Linked DNA regions of Neorhizobium galegae. Each later gene encodes a partner of the first gene's protein in a complex. Links are inferred from orthologs where the notes say so. Each region holds a gene or a part of one and is shown on either strand. Other genes may lie near its edges.

Region 1 (3,209 bases):
AAATGGCCGGATCCCTCGCTTTCCACGACGAAGCCGTTTCCCGGCGTCAGCCTCGATGCATTGAAATTCCTGCATCTGGAGCGAAAGATCCTGTTTCACGGCCACGAGCCGCTCGATACCGACACGACGCCCAACCTCGAAGGCGAATACTGGCTGATGCACAACGGGTTCGCGCAGGCGGAAGGCGTAGCGAACCTCGACAAGGTGCCGGAAACGGGTGCGCTGGTGGCAATCGGCTATCCGAAATTCGGCGGCGGTGTCGGCGGGTATGCCCGCTATATCGCCATATGCCCGCCGGACTGGCAGTTCGGCGTGACGATCGGCTCGGTGCCGGAGGCGCCACTTCAGAAATTCGACAAGCCGCTGCATTTCGACGAGAAGGCCGGCATGCGGGTGCGCTGACTACCGCAAGGATCGGAGCGCGGCCTTGACGCGCTCCAGATGCCGCCCGCGCTTGTCTGCCGTGGCGCGGTCCATGTCGTGCAGGGCCAGCATGCGGAATTCGGCTTTTCTATTGCAGAAGACAGCGATGCCGCGCTTGAGTTGGCGGCGCACGGGATCGCCCATGTAGAACTTCACCACCCACCACGGCGAACCTGTGGTCGTGAAGACCCAGAAATGGCGGATGTTGGTGAGCAGCGGGACGATCCTCCCACCCGCCTTGTCGTGACGGAAGGCGACGCCTGGCGCAAAGACCCGGTCGAAGAAACCCTTCAGCACCGCCGGCAGGTTGAACCACCACTGCGGAAAGACAAATATCAGTGCCTCGGCCTTCTGCAGCCGTGCCACGAGATCCGCCACCTCCGATGTGTCGTAGGGCACATCGAAATAACCGCGCCGTTCTCGTTCCGTCAGCCGCGGATCGAAACTCTCCGCATAAAGATCGAGCAGATCGACCGTGTGGCCGTTCGCCTCCAGGGTCTCACGCGCCAAACGGGCAACCGAATGCGCAAAACTGTCCGGCAGAGGATGGGCAAGCACCAGGAGAACATGCATCAGAAGAGCGTGCCCTGTTTCGGCGCGCCTCCGGGCGGCTCCGGTTTCGCCGGTCGCTTCTTGGGCTGAGGCGGCACGGCGGACGGAACCGCAGGATCGCCACCCTCGCCCGTCACCGCCGTAATCCGCCCATCGGCGAATTCCACGGAGATACCCTGCCCCTCGCCGATGCCGGCGGCGCGCGTCAGCGGCCGGTCGTCCTCACCCCGCACGACGGCAAAGCCGCGTTTCAGCACGTTCTTGTAGGAGAGCGATTGCAGAACGCGATCCTGCGCGGTGATTGCCGCACGGCTGCGTATCAGCGTGTGCGAAATCGCCGTATCCGCATGACGGGCCATCGACGTGAGGTGCTGGCGCTCGCGCTGCAACTGGCCGAGCAATCTTGCCGGGAGCGCCGAAAGCGAAGCGCCGGCCTTGGCAACGCGGTTGTTCTCCTTCAGCAATTGCCGTTCCAGGCAACGGTCGCCGCGCGTCAGCCGGTCGGCCAGCAACTGCCGCTGCTGGGCAAGGCGGTTGGTCAGCAGTTCCAGCCGCAGCCCCGAAGAGGCTCGTTCAAAACTGCGGCGTTTGACCACCGTGGTGCGCTCAAGCCCGCGGCCGAGACCGGCCGCCGCTTCGTCAAAACGACGGCGCGGCAGGGCAAGCAGCTGGTCGAGCGAGGGAAGCGCGCGGACCAGCGCCCGCACGGACTGACGGCTCTGGTCCATCTGGCGGCTGGCGGCGCCGCGCAAGCGGGCGGTTAGATTGGCGGCCTGCGCTTCCAGATCCGCCTTGACCGGCACCGCCATTTCGGCGGCACCTGTCGGCGTGGGCGCACGGATGTCGGCGGCGTGGTCGATCAGCGTCCAGTCGGTCTCATGACCGACGGCCGAGATCAGCGGGATCTCGCTGTCCGCCGCGGCACGCACGACCGCCTCGTCGTTGAAACTCCAGAGGTCCTCGAGACTGCCTCCGCCGCGCGCGACGATCAGCACGTCCGGCCGCTTGATCGGCCCGCCGGGCGCCATCGCATTGAAACCGCGGATCGCGGCCGCCACCTCGTCGCCCGATCCTTCGCCTTGCACCTTGACCGGCCAGACTATGACATGCATCGGAAAACGGTCGGCGATGCGATGCAGGATATCACGGATGACAGCGCCGGTCGGCGAGGTCACGACGCCGATGACCCGCGGCAGGAAGGGCAGAGGCCGCTTCCGGCTCTGGTCGAACAGGCCCTCAGCCCCAAGCCGGCGCCGACGTTCTTCGAGCAGCGCCATCAGCGCGCCGGCACCTGCCGGCTCCAGGTTCTCGATGACGATCTGGTATTTCGAGGAGCCCGGGAAAGTCGTGATCTTGCCCGTCGCAATCACTTCCATCCCTTCTTCGGGGCGGAACTTGATCCGCGGGAAGCTGCCCTTCCAGATCACGGCGTCGATCCGGGCGCGATCGTCCTTCAGCGAAAAATAGGCGTGGCCCGAGGAATGCTGACCGCGATAACCGGAAATCTCGCCGCGCACGCGCACATGGTCGAACGCGTTCTCTACCGTGCGCTTGATCGAGCCGGACAGTTCCGACACCGAAAACTCGGTGAGGTTCGTGGGCGAATCGTTGTCGAGCAAACTGGTCATCCTTTTCTTCTAAAGGAAGAGCGCGGCGATTTCACCAGTTCCAGGCAGCGGAAACGGGGATGATGTGCCCGCAAAAAGAACGTTTCGAATGGCTATTTCGATGATGCATTAAGGGACGGTCCCGCGGGCGGTTCGTGCCCAAGCATTTGGCGTTGCACCTTTTCTTTTGCCGGAGAAGCCACATTTCTTTCTCTGGAGAGGCCGGAAACTTCCGGCACAGCACTTTTTTAGAGCCTCGCATTTTCCCCACCGGAGAGAGGAAAGCGACAATGACGGCAAGCGATATTCAAGGAGATCTCGTCCATGCCAGACCGTTTCGCCAATACTCAAGCCTCGCTCTCCGGCCCCGCCGCCTCCGGATTTGCGATCACGCCCAGCGACAGCGCCGACCTGCCGGAGACAACGCGCGCGCTCTATGTGGGGACCGGGGGCCATCTGTCCGTCCGCATGCTGTCCGGCGAGACACTGACACTTTCGAACGTACCGGCTGGCGGCCTGCTTCCGTTGCGGGTAACCCGCGTGTTTGCGACCGGCACGACGGCGGTGGCGATCGCCGGACTCGTCTGAGGGAAACGGTGGGCAGCGATGCGGCCTAAACCCTTGCTG
Region 2 (3,027 bases), 570 kb from region 1 along the record:
CGCCCGGTGATACCTTCACCGAAGCCGGCCGGCAGGCCCTCGATCGGCTCTTCCGCCGAGTGCGAGGTGATCGAATTTTGCGTTGGGGTTTCGGACATTGGTTCTCCGAGGTCTCCGTTGCCCCTCACCTTAATCCCCTCTCCGCTTGGGGGAAGAGGATAGGTGACCCAAACGACGTTGGCGGGGGACGGATACAGTTGCGGCATAAGTCCTTCTCCCCGTGAAGACGGGGAGAAGGTGGCGGCAGCCGGATGAGGGGCAAATCGCTCTCATCCTCGCCCGTTTACTTCATCAACCCGGCTTCCTTGTAATACCGCTCCGCGCCCGGATGCAGCGGCACCGGCATGCCCTCCAGCGCCTTCTTCACGTCGATCGCCTTTGCGGCGGCATGCGCGGCGGAAAGTTTCGGCAGGTTGGAGAACAGCAGCTTGGTCATCTGGTAGACGGTCTCGTCCGAAACACCGGAATGGGTGATCAGGAAATTGCCGACGGCGGCGGTCTCGACATCCGCGGTCTGGCCCTCATAGGTGCCGGCCGGGATCTTCACCGAGACATAAGGCGCGCCGATCTTGGCGACCTCGGCGGCAGGGATCGCCACCACGTTGATCTTCAGCGAGGTCGCAAGGTCGCGGATCGATGCGACGCCGAGGCCTGCCGATTGCAGCGTCGCATCGAGCTGGCGGTTCTTGATCAGCTCGACGGATTCCGCGAATGGCAGGTATTCGGTCTTGCCGAGATCCTTGTAGGACATGCCGGCGGCCGTGAAGATGGCGCGGGCATTAAGTTCCGTGCCGGAAGCCGGCGCCCCGACCGAAAGGCTCTTGCCCTTGAGATCGGCAAGCGTCTTCACGCCGGATTCGGCGCTGGCGACCACCTGTATATAGTTCGGATAGATGGCGGCGATGCCGCGCAGCTTGTCGAGCTTGGCGGGAAAGCCTGCTTCCTTGTTGCCCTTCCAGGCTTCCTGGACGGAATCGCCGAGCGAAAAGGCGATTTCGCCGCGGCCTGCCTGCAGCAGGTTGAGGTTTTCGACGGAAGCCTTGGTCGCCTGCACCTGGGTGCGCGCGTCCTTGATCCCCTGTCCGTAGATTTCCGCAAGCGCCACGCCGAGCGGATAATACACGCCCGACGTGCCGCCGGTCAGTACGTTGATGAATTCCGCAGCCTTCGCGCCGGCGGCGGAAAATGCCGTCGAAACGGCAAGTGTCGCCACGAACATGAGATTGATTTTACTGGACTTCACGCCGAAGTTCATAATGGTCTCCTCCCAAAGTAACCACTTAGATGGTGGCTATCATGGGGAGGCGGTCCCAGTGCGTCAATCGGTTTATGACGCAATCCTTGCGAAGGTTGTAAGACTTTGGTTTTAGGCTGTGGCGGTCACTCGCCGTCGAGCGGTTCGACGCCCTGCGGCTTGCCGGCCCGGTCGAGGCGGATCTTTTCGATGCGGTTTTCGGCGGCCGTCAGCAGCTTTTCGCAATGTTTCTTCAGCGCTTCGCCGCGCTCGTAGATGGCGATCGATTCGTCGAGCGCCACGTCGCCCCGTTCCAGCCGCGCGACGATGCTTTCGAGTTCGGCGACGGCCTTCTCGAAGGAATAGCCGCTCACATCGAGGGTCTCGGTGTTGTCGGTCATCGTCTATCCCTTCATCAGTCTGCAGATATGCATGCCCGCCGATTCGGCGAGCCCTTCCAGATCATATCCGCCCTCGAGCAGGCTGACGATACGGTTGCCGGCATATTTGCCGGCGATCTCCATCAACCGGCCGGTCGCCCAGTCGAAGTCGTCGCCGACGAGATTGATCTGCGCCAGTGGATCGCGGTGATGCGCGTCGAAGCCGGCGGAGATGATGATGAAATCCGGCCGGAAATTGTCGAGCGCCGGCAGCACGCGGCTCTTCAAGGCCTCGCGAAAATATTCGCTGCCGGTATCGGGCGAAAGCGGCGCGTTGACCACGTTGTTCTTGGTGCCGGTCTCGTCCTTGGCGCCGGTGCCGGGATAGAGCGGCATCTGGTGCGTCGAGCAGAACAGCACCGACGGATCGTCCCAGAAGATGTCCTGCGTGCCGTTGCCGTGATGCACGTCCCAGTCGACGATCGCAACGCGCTCCATTCCGTATTTCTGCTGCGCATGGCGGGCGGCGATCGCGGCGTTGTTGAACAGGCAGAAACCCATCGCCTTGTCTTTTTCCGCGTGATGGCCGGGGGGTCTCGCCGCGACGAAGGCGTTGTCGACCTTGCCGGTCGCCACGTCGTCGACGGCCGCCATCGCGCCGCCGATCCCGGTCAGCGCGGCTTGAAAGCTTTTCGGCCCCACATAGGTATCCGCCTCGATCTGGCGGATCGTATCCTCCTCCGGGATTTCGCGCATGACGGCGCGCAGATGCTCCTCCGGATGGGCGAGCAGAACCGCGTCCTCATTGGCCTGGGGAGCGTCCTTCCGGTCGAGCCTGCCGAAATTCGGATGCTCCAGCGCAATCGCCAGCGAGCGCAGCCGGTCGGCTCGTTCGGGATGTCCTTCGGGCGTGCGATGTTCGAGGAAGATCTTGTGTTCGTAAAGGCGCGTGGTCATGCGGCGGCCTCGTGAGGGTCAGTCCGGTCTGGACCTCTCCGACATGGCGCAGAAAGCTGACTTTTTCAAGCCGCAACCCCTTGCTCTTGCGCTTGTTTAGCTTGAAAGAATGGTCTTACATGATTGGGTGCAACCCAGAGGGTATCGTGGCCAAAGAGTCAGTCAAGTCACAGGAATTCCGGGTTCCTTTCCGCGATGTCGACATGAACGGGGAGATGTTCCGGTCGTCCTATGTCGTGCGGGCGGAAGAGGCCGTCACGGAATTCTGGCGCCGCCGCAAGCCGCAGAAGGACGATCCGTTCTTCAGGATCGGCAAGATCACCTGCACGTTCCATTCGGCCTTGAAGCTGGGCGATGTTGTCCACACCCACATCGGCGTCAGCAAGATCGGCGGAAAGTCGGCAGGTTTCCTCGTCCATATGCTGCGGGGCGATGAGGCCGTCGCGGAAGCCGAGA

What was found.
Region 2: the proteins of xseA (region 1) and LZK81_RS04905 are in contact, whole or in part, in a cryo-EM structure (PDB 8TXR), measured with the Escherichia coli proteins. The link is inferred for Neorhizobium galegae from one-to-one orthologs.

What each region holds. Positions count from the first base shown.
Region 1 is NZ_CP090095.1:442,447-445,655, reverse strand. What follows is about bases 300-3,190. They hold xseA (exodeoxyribonuclease VII large subunit), read right to left. Parts: upstream 2,604-3,190; coding sequence 996-2,603; downstream 300-995. Other genes in these bases: LZK81_RS02155 (hypothetical protein), read left to right, coding at 3,189-3,190; LZK81_RS02160 (spike base protein, RCAP_Rcc01079 family), read left to right, coding at 2,907-3,170; LZK81_RS02170 (NAD(P)H-dependent oxidoreductase), read right to left, coding at 403-996; LZK81_RS02175 (cyclase family protein), read left to right, coding at 300-402. Also shown: more of LZK81_RS02175, read left to right, coding at 1-299; more of LZK81_RS02155, read left to right, coding at 3,191-3,209. UniProt on the Escherichia coli protein: Bidirectionally degrades single-stranded DNA into large acid-insoluble oligonucleotides, which are then degraded further into small acid-soluble oligonucleotides.
Region 2 is NZ_CP090095.1:1,015,261-1,018,287, forward strand. The notes cover bases 9-2,717. They hold LZK81_RS04905 (exodeoxyribonuclease VII small subunit), read right to left. Parts: upstream 1,636-2,717; coding sequence 1,381-1,635; downstream 9-1,380. Other genes in these bases: LZK81_RS04895 (TRAP transporter permease), read right to left, coding at 9-98; LZK81_RS04900 (TAXI family TRAP transporter solute-binding subunit), read right to left, coding at 284-1,219; LZK81_RS04910 (histone deacetylase family protein), read right to left, coding at 1,639-2,571. Also shown: more of LZK81_RS04895, read right to left, coding at 1-8; LZK81_RS04915 (acyl-CoA thioesterase), read left to right, coding at 2,718-3,027. UniProt on the Escherichia coli protein: Bidirectionally degrades single-stranded DNA into large acid-insoluble oligonucleotides, which are then degraded further into small acid-soluble oligonucleotides.